DNA from 4 places in the Streptomyces sp. NPDC047971 genome. Region 1 is predicted to be linked to each of the others. Evidence: riboswitches for the same ligand, from Rfam matches in the RefSeq annotation. Region 1 holds a riboswitch; each other region holds the start of a gene.
What was found. A riboswitch is a leader RNA that binds a small molecule or an ion and turns the genes downstream of it on or off. The one in region 1 is predicted to bind cobalamin.
Positions count from the first base shown of each region.

Region 2: linked by a shared signal. The riboswitch ahead of cobN (cobaltochelatase subunit CobN) and the one ahead of metE (5-methyltetrahydropteroyltriglutamate--homocysteine S-methyltransferase) in region 1 are both predicted to bind cobalamin.
Region 3: linked by a shared signal. The riboswitch ahead of AB0D99_RS03435 (CoA-acylating methylmalonate-semialdehyde dehydrogenase) and the one ahead of metE (5-methyltetrahydropteroyltriglutamate--homocysteine S-methyltransferase) in region 1 are both predicted to bind cobalamin.
Region 4: linked by a shared signal. The riboswitch ahead of AB0D99_RS28770 (ribonucleoside-diphosphate reductase subunit alpha) and the one ahead of metE (5-methyltetrahydropteroyltriglutamate--homocysteine S-methyltransferase) in region 1 are both predicted to bind cobalamin.

Region 1 covers NZ_JBEZNW010000007.1:1,196-3,387, reverse strand. Annotated here, with positions in the region: gene AB0D99_RS09220 (aldo/keto reductase) at 1-54, shown strand, start outside; gene AB0D99_RS09215 (glyoxalase superfamily protein) at 176-508, shown strand; cobalamin riboswitch at 643-797, shown strand; gene metE (5-methyltetrahydropteroyltriglutamate--homocysteine S-methyltransferase) at 1,010-2,192, shown strand, end outside.
Region 2 covers NZ_JBEZNW010000010.1:158,246-160,437, forward strand. Annotated here, with positions in the region: gene AB0D99_RS13155 (cobalamin biosynthesis protein CobG) at 1-456, opposite strand, end outside; cobalamin riboswitch at 721-879, shown strand; gene cobN (cobaltochelatase subunit CobN) at 915-2,192, shown strand, end outside.
Region 3 covers NZ_JBEZNW010000002.1:196,992-199,183, forward strand. Annotated here, with positions in the region: gene AB0D99_RS03435 (CoA-acylating methylmalonate-semialdehyde dehydrogenase) at 1-1,334, opposite strand, end outside; cobalamin riboswitch at 1,565-1,744, opposite strand; gene AB0D99_RS03440 (MarR family winged helix-turn-helix transcriptional regulator) at 1,823-2,192, opposite strand, start outside.
Region 4 covers NZ_JBEZNW010000039.1:32,151-34,342, reverse strand. Annotated here, with positions in the region: gene AB0D99_RS28770 (ribonucleoside-diphosphate reductase subunit alpha) at 1-1,290, opposite strand, end outside; cobalamin riboswitch at 1,419-1,551, opposite strand; gene AB0D99_RS28765 (N-acetyltransferase) at 1,598-2,101, opposite strand; gene mctP (monocarboxylate uptake permease MctP) at 2,184-2,192, opposite strand, start outside.

The DNA.
Region 1 (2,192 bases):
GGCTACGTCCCGCCGTCCCTCACGGAACCGGAGCTGCGCCGCCGCGGCCGCTGACTCCCGGCCGGACCGCGCTCGGCGTCGGGCGCGGTCCGGCTCCGCCGCGCGGAGCGCGCGGATCCGGCACCCCGTGCGGGGTGCCGGGCGGATGTCAGAGGTGTCTGCGACGATGCGTCGCATGGACGAGGCAGTCATCCCGGTCCTCCGGGTCAGCGACGCGGCGGCGGCCGTCGCCTGGTACGAGCGGCTCGATTTCACCCAGCAGTGGGTCCACCGCTTCGAGCCCGGGTTTCCCGCGTTCGTGGAGGTGGCCCGGGGCGAGGTCCGCCTGTTCCTGTCGGAGCACCGGGGCGACGCCCGCCCCGACACCCTGGTCTACCTCCGTGTGCGTGATGTCGACGCCGTGGCCGCCGAGTTCGGGGCGCGGGTGGAGGAGGCTCCCTGGGCGCGCGAGATCGAGCTGCGGGACCCGGACGGCAACCGGCTCCGCGTCGGAACGCCCAGGACATGACGCGGGGCTCCGCGCGGGCACCGCGTTGTCCTGATTCCGTATCCGGATGGTGGACTCCGCTCGCCGCTGAGCGGTCGCGCCCCCTAGTCTGGCGGGGCAGCTGGTTCGCCCCGTCCGCCAGGCGGGATGCGTCGTAAGAGGGAACCCGGTGGGAATCCGGGACTGCCCCGCAGCGGTGAGCGGGAACGACCGCCGTCATACGCACTGGGACCGCGAGGTCCTGGGAAGCGACGGCCAGTAGGTGTCCGCCGGTTCGATCCGGTGGGCGTGCTCGCGAGTCCGAAGACCTGCCCGTTGCCCGCACGCGGACGATTCCGCGCGCGGACATCCCGGTGACCTCGTGGGCGGGTTGGGAGTCCCCCGGACATAGTCCAGGGGGAGGACATGGCGAGCGGCACGTGCGGAGTTCTCCCGCGGCGTGGCCCGCGCGTTCTGTCGTTCCTTCGCGTCCGCGTCCCGTCTCCGGGGATGTTTCCGGACACATCTCGCGAAGGAGAGACCGTGACAGCGAAGCCCGCAGCCGCGGCAGCACGAGCCACCGTGTACGGCTACCCCCGCCAGGGGCGGAGCCGCGACCTGAAGAAGGCCGTCGAGGGCTACTGGAAGGGCGGCGTCACCGCCGACGACCTCCGTCGGACGGCGGCCGGCCTCCGCCGTGCGAACTGGCGGCAGTTGGCCGACGCCGGCATCCACGAGGTGCCGACCGGCGACTTCTCGTACTACGACCACGTCCTGGACACCAGTGTCATGGTCGGCGCCGTCCCCGCACGCCACCGCGCCGCCGTCGAGGCGGACGCGCTCGACGGGTACTTCGCGATGGCCCGCGGCACCCGGGACGTGGCGCCGCTGGAGATGACCAAGTGGTTCGACACCAACTACCACCACCTGGTCCCCGAGCTCGGACCCGACACCGTCTTCGCCGCCGACTCCGCCAAGCAGGTGGCCGAGCTGAAGGAGGCCCTCGGGCTGGGCCTGGCCGCGCGGCCCGTGCTCGTCGGCCCCCTCACCTACCTGCTGCTCGCCAAGCCCGCCCCCGGTGTGGCCCCCGACTTCGAGCCGCTGACCCTGCTCGACCGGCTGCTCCCGGTGTACGCGGAGGTGCTCGCCGATCTCCGCGCGGCCGGTGCCGAGTGGGTGCAGCTGGACGAGCCCGCGCTCGTCCAGGACCGCACCCCGGCCGAGTTGAACGCCGCCGCCCGCGCCTACCGGGATCTGGGAACCGCCACCGACCGGCCCAAGCTGCTCGTCGCCTCCTACTTCGACCGCCTCGGCGACGCGCTCCAGGTGCTCGCCGCCGCCCCGGTGGAGGGCCTCGCCCTCGACTTCACCGGCTCCGCCGCGGCGAACCTCACGGATCTCGCCGCGGTCGGCGGCCTGCGCGCCAAGCGGCTGGTCGCCGGGGTGGTCGACGGCCGCAACATCTGGATCAACGACCTGCAGAGGTCGCTGGCCACCCTCGGCACCCTGCTCGGCCTCGCCGACCGGGTCGATGTCGCCGCGTCCTGCTCCCTGCTGCACGTCCCGCTGGACGCGACGGCCGAGCACGACATCGACCCGCGGATCCGCCGCTGGCTCGCCTTCGCCCGCCAGAAGACCACCGAGGTCGCCACCCTCGCGCGCGGTCTCGCCGAGGGCACCGACGCGATCACCGCCGAGCTGGCCGCCAACCGCGCCGACCTCGCCT
Region 2 (2,192 bases), on a different contig from region 1:
CCGGCCGGAGAGCGCCGCCGCCCAGGGCGCGGAGCGCAGGTGGGCGTCCAGTTCGCGGGCCCACAACTGCACGTCGGCGGCGCCGAGTCCGTCGAGACCCGAGGCCGGGGAGGCGACGATGTTGCGGACGCGTTCGTGGGTGGGGGAGGGCAGCAGGCCCGCCTCGGCGAGGAGCGCCGCGAGCCGCGCCCCGCAGTCGTCGGCGAGGCCGCGCAGCTCGGCGTTGCCGCGGGAGGTGATGCTGAGTCGCCCGTCGCCCAGGGTCTCCGCCGCGCCGGCCAGGATCTCGACCTGACGAGGGGTCAAACAACCTCCGGGCAGGCGGAGTCGGGCGAGGCGGCCGTCGTCGGCGGAGTGCAGGCGCAGCGCCCCGGGGCACGCGTCGCCACGGTCCCGTATGCGAGGTTCGCCCGGGTCGGGCGTCGGGGGCGGGGTGGGCGGCATGGCGGCGAGCATACCGACGGGCCACCGGGCGGCCACCGGGTGTGATCCGGCCACGAGGAAGCCCTCACCGGCCGCGATCCGGCCATGAGGATCCCCCCACCGGCCGCGATCCGGCCGGGCCGCCGGGCCACCGTCGCCCGGAGCGCCTCGGTCCCGCCGCCCGGGGCGCCTCCCGCGCACCGTCCGGTCCTCGCCCGTCGTCGCGGCGTCGCGACGACGGTCCCGCCCGCGGTGTGATCCGGCCGACTCCGCCACCCGCACCGGCCCGTCGACCGCACGATCTACTATGCAGACGGCATGGGGTCCCAGGACCCCGGGGAGGAAGCCCGGTGAGAATCCGGCGCGGTCCCGCCACTGTGAGCCGGCCCGGACGTGCGCGAGCACGACCCCGGGACCGGTGAGTCAGGAACTCCCGCCGTCCATACGACCACCCGGGGCGCGGACAACCCCGAGGAAGGCCTGCGCTCGCCATGCTCCTGCTGCTGTCGCACTCCGACACCGACCTGCTCAGCGCCCGCGCGGCCGGCGGCCCGGTGGAGTACCGCTTCGCCAACCCCGCCCGTCTCCCCCTCGCCGACCTGACCGGCCTCCTGGCCGAGGCCGAGCTCGTCGTCGTCCGCCTCCTCGGCGGCCTCCGTTCCTGGGAGGACGGCCTCGACGCGGTGCGCGCCGCCGGGAAGCCGATGGTCGTCCTCAGCGGCGAACAGGCCCCCGACGCCCAGCTGATGGAGGCGTCCACCGTCCCCGTCGGTGTCGCCACCGAGGCGCACGCCTACCTGGCGCACGGCGGCCCCGCGAACCTGGAGCAGCTGGCCCGCTTCCTCTCCGACACCGTTCTGCTCACCGGTCACGGCTTCGAGTCCCCGGCGGCCGCCCCGACCTGGGGCCCGCTGGAGCGCACCGCGCGCACGTCCACCGGCCCCACCGTCGCCGTGCTCTATTACCGCGCCCACCACATGAGCGGGAACACCGGCTTCGTGGACGCGCTGTGCGGGGCGATCGAGGACGCCGGCGCCCGGCCCCTCCCGCTGTACGTGGCCTCGCTGCGGGCCCCCGAGCCGGAGCTGCTCGACCGGCTCCGCACCGCCGACGCGGTCGTCACCACCGTCCTCGCGGCGGGCGGCACCAAGCCCGCCGAGGCGCAGGCCGGCGGCGACGAGGAGGCATGGGACGCGGGCGCGCTGGCCGCGCTCGACGTGCCGATCCTCCAGGCGCTCTGCCTGACCGGTTCGCGCGCGGCCTGGGAGGAGAACGACGAGGGTCTCTCCCCGCTGGACGCGGCGAGCCAGGTCGCCGTCCCCGAGTTCGACGGCCGGCTCATCACCGTTCCGTTCTCGTTCAAGGAGATCGACGAGGACGGTTTGCCCGCGTACGTCGCCGACGCCGAACGGGCCGCCCGCGTCGCCGGGATCGCGGTCCGTCACGCCCGGCTCCGCCACATCCCGAACGCCGAGAAGAAGCTCGCCCTGGTCCTGTCCGCGTACCCGACCAAGCACTCCCGGATCGGCAACGCGGTCGGTCTGGACACCCCCGCCTCCGCCGTCGCGCTGCTGCGCCGACTGCGGGAGGAGGGATACGACTTCGGTCCGGTCGAGGACATTCCGGGCCTGGTCTCCGGCGACGGCGACGAGCTGATCTACGCCCTGATCGAGGCCGGCGGGCACGACCAGGACTGGCTGACCGAGGAGCAGCTGGCGAAGAACCCGGTCCGCATCCCGGCGGCCGACTACAAGCGCTGGTACGCGCAG
Region 3 (2,192 bases), on a different contig from region 1:
GGCACCGGAATGGGGACGTTGACGCCGACCATGCCGGCGCTGACGCGGCGGGTGAAGTCGCGGGCGGTGTCCCCGTCGCGGGTGAAGACGGCCACGCCGTTCCCGTACGGGTGCTCACTCGGCAGCCGCAGGGCCTCCTCGTAGTCGGCGGCCCGTGCGACGCACAGCACCGGGCCGAAGATCTCCTCCTGGTAGATCCGCATGGCCGGGGTGACGCGGTCGAAGAGCGAGGCTCCCGCGAAGAAGCCGTTCTCGTGCCCGGGAAGGGTGAACCCCCGCCCGTCGACGACGAGTTCCGCTCCCTCGTCGACGCCGATGCCGACGTAGCGATCGACCCGGTCCAGGGCGTCCCGGCTGACGAGGGGACCGAAGTCGGCGTCCGGGTCGTCGGAGGTGCCGATACGCAGGGAGGCGATGCGCTCCTTCAGCTTCGCCACCAGCTTGTCGGCGGTCTCCTCACCGACGGGAACGGCGACGGAGATCGCCATGCAGCGCTCTCCCGCGGAGCCGTAGCCGGCGCCGATCAGCGCGTCGGCGGCCTGGTCGAGGTCGGCGTCCGGCATCACGATCATGTGGTTCTTGGCACCGCCGAAGCACTGGGCGCGCTTGCCGTTCGCGGCCGCGGTGGCGTAGATGTGCGCCGCGATCGGGGTGGAGCCGACGAAGCCGAGGGCCTGGACGCGGGGGTCTTCGAGGAGGGTGTCGACGGCCTCCTTGCCGCCGTTGACCACGTTCAGCACACCGGGCGGCAGTCCGGCCTCCAGGAACAGCTCGGCGAGCCGCAGCGGTACGGAGGGGTCACGCTCGGAGGGCTTGAGGATGAACGCGTTTCCGCAGGCCAGGGCCGGCGCTGCCTTCCACAGCGGGATCATCGCCGGGAAGTTGAAGGGGGTGATCCCGGCGACGACGCCCAGCGGGCTGCGGAGCGAGTGCACGTCGATGCCGGCGCCGGCGTTGTCGGTGAACTCGCCCTTGAGAAGGTGCGGGATCCCGGCGGCGAACTCCACGACCTCCAGGCCGCGTTGCAGATCGCCGTGGGCGTCGGCGACGGTCTTTCCGTGCTCGGCGGAGAGCAGTCGGGCGAGTGATTCCCTTTCGCCCTCGACGAGTTGGAGGAACCGCAGCAGGACGCGGGCGCGTCGCTGCGGGTTCCACCGGCCCCATTCGCGCTGGGCCTCCTCCGCGTCGGCGATCGCCGCCTCGGTGTCGGCGCGCCCGGCCAGGGGCACCCTGGCCTGGACGGCGCCGGTGTTGGGGTCGTACACGTCGGCGAAGAGACCGGACGTGCCGGGGGTGTGCTTTCCGCCGATGAAATGGGTGAGTTCGCGGACCATCGAAGCCTGCTCTCGTCAGGTACGGATCCGAGGAAGGCGCGGCCAGGGCCGCGAGGACGGCACCGATCGGGGTGCGCGCACGCGGGTCCTTCCGCGAGACAGGGGAGGGCGAGGGCGCCCTCGTCGAGTCACGAACGCGGGGACAGGGCCTCGGGGTTCGGGTACTCCGCCGGATCACCAGGGTCGTGGTCACGTACCGGTGCCATGCGTGTCTGCTCCATCCTCGTGGACAACACGGAACACCCCACGGCCGGTATCCTGGCTCCCGGATCAGCGCACGCTCTCCGGCCTTCCCGACGGATGGTTTCCGTCAGTGGCCTGACCTGCTGAAGAGCACGCTCCCCGGTCACAGTGGCGGGACCGCGCCGGATTCACACCGGCTTCCCTGCACCGCGGGCTTGTCACGAACATATAGTTGGACGTCCTAGTAAGTCCACCCCTCCCCCGCGGCGTGGCGCGATCACACCGTCATCGCCCGCCGGCGTGGGTCACGAGCCCTCCGCCAGCCCCTCCCAGTGGTCGGCGAGCGCCTGGAGCGTGGCGACGAGCGGTGCGCGCTCCCCCTCGCCGAAGGACTCCAGGAGGATCTTGTCGAGCGACCGGGTCCGGTCGTTGGCCTCGCGCAGGGTCTCGCGGCCGGCGTCCGTGAGGTACAGCAGCTTGCGACGGCCGTCGGAGGCCGCGGTGTGGCGGGCGAGCAGGCCGCGGTTCTCCAGTCTGCGGGCCACATCGGCCATGGTGGAGGTGTCCAGGGAGACGGCGGCGGCCATGGAACGCTGGTCACGGCCGGGATTGGCTTCCACGGTCTGCAGCACCGCGAACTGGGGCCCCGTCAGCACCGGGTCCACCTCCCGCGCC
Region 4 (2,192 bases), on a different contig from region 1:
GTTGGAGGAGTGGACCGTGTGGCCCTTCTCGGCGGTCTGGTTGGCCGTACGGTTCGAGGCGTCCTTGAAGGTCATCCAGCCGTTGCCGGTCTGGGCCAGGGTCCGCATCATCCGGCCGTACAGGTCACGGGCCGGCATGGTCTTGCGGGCCAGGCCCTTCGCCTCGGCGGCCCGGTAGGCGGCGTCGAACTCCTCGCCCCACAGGTCGACGAGCTCGGGCACGTCGGCCGGGGAGAACAGCGACCAGTCGGCGTCCGCGTTGACCCGGCGCATGAACTCGTCCGGGATCCAGTGCGCGAGGTTCAGGTTGTGCGTACGCCGGGCGTCCTCACCGGTGTTGTCGCGCAGCTCCAGGAACTCCTCGATGTCCGCGTGCCAGGTCTCCAGGTAGACCGCGGCCGCGCCCTTGCGCCGGCCGCCCTGGTTCACGGCGGCGACGGAGGCGTCGAGCGTCTTGAGGAACGGCACGATGCCGTTGGAGTGCCCGTTGGTGCCGCGGATCAGCGAACCGCGGGCGCGGATGCGGGAGTACGAGAGGCCGATGCCGCCGGCGTGCTTCGACAGCCGTGCGACCTGGTGGTAGCGGTCGTAGATCGAGTCCAGCTCGTCGAGCGGGGAGTCCAGCAGGTAGCAGGAGGACATCTGCGGGTGGCGGGTGCCGGAGTTGAAGAGCGTGGGGGAGGAGGGCAGGTAGTCGAGCCGGCTCATCAGCCCGTACAGCGCCGCGACCTCGTCCAGCGCGCGGGTGGAGTCGTCCGCGGCCAGACCGCAGGCGACGCGCAGCATGAAGTGCTGCGGGGTCTCGATCACCTTGCGGGTGATCGGGTGGCGCAGCAGGTAGCGGGAGAAGAGGGTGCGCAGACCGAAGTAGCCGAAGCGGTCGTCCGCGTCCCCGTCGATCAGCGCGTCGAGCCGCTCGGCGTGCAGCCGGACGAACTCCGCGGTGCGGTCGGCGATCAGGCCCTCGTGGTGCCCGACGGCGACCGAGGCGGAGAAGGAGTACGCGCCCTGCCCGGCCGCCTCGTCGGCGATCGTGATGGTCAGGAGCCGGGCGGCGAGCCGGGAGTAGGCCGGGTCCTCGGCGATCAGACCGGCGGCCGCCTCCGTGGCCAGCTCGCGCAGTTCGGCCTCGTCCGAACCGGCGTTGCGGCCGCGCAGCGCGGCGGCGGCGACCTTGCCGGGGTCGGTGTCGGGGAGATCGGCGGTGAGGTCGGTCAGGGTCCGCAGGAGTACGGTCCCGGGTCCGTCGCTCTCGATCGCTGCGGCCGGATCGGCGGGCGCGATGGTCACGTGGGGGCTCTCCCTCGCTCGGCTCGGGGCCGGCGGGGGAAGGCGGGCGAGGGCGCGCCCGTACGCAGGGCAGCGCCGCGCCGCGGCCCACTCCGCGAGGCCCGGACATCTGTGGCACCCGGAACGGCTGGACCGGGTGCGCTGTCCGCAGGTCTTCGGACTCGGTCGGCGTGCAAGCACACAGAAACCACACCGTTGCGGGACAGTTCCGGATTTGCACCGGATTCCCCTGCGAGGACAACGAGCAAGAGCATACATGTGGGGGGCGCTCCTCGAAGCACCCCCCACATGTTGTGTCGTTGGCGGTTCAGAGCTCCAGGCTGTAGGTGTACAGGGGATCCATGTCGGCCAGCGGCCTCCAGTCCCGTTCCGGGGTCCGGACGAAGCCCGTCCGCTCGTAGATCCGGTGCGCGGAGGCCATGGTGGACTGGGTGGAGAGCACCAGCCGCCGGCATCCAGGGGTCTCCCGGGCCCGCTCCACACAGAACCGTACGAGTGCCTCGCCGACACCCCGGCCCCGGGCGTCCTTCGCCACGGCGAGCATCCGGAACTCGGCCTCTCCCTCGACCGCGATGTCCGCCCACTCCCCGCCGCCGGCGGCGAAGGTCACGCCGCCGAGGACCGTGCCGGCGCGGTCCACCGCCACCAGCACCTCCGCCTCGGCGTCCCGTCGGGCCACGTCCCGCAGCAGGCGGAGATAGGGGTCGTCCTCGCCGAAGTCGAGGTGCCCCTCGTCGAGGAAGGCGCGCGCGGTGATGTCGCCGAGGGCCTCGTACTCCTCGGGCCGTACCGCCCTGATGGTGAAGTCCATGGAGGGCAGTCTGCCTCGGGGGCACGGCGAAGGGCCCGGGATTCCCTCGCGGAGACCCCGGGCCCTTCGCCGTACGTGAAGGTCAGTGACC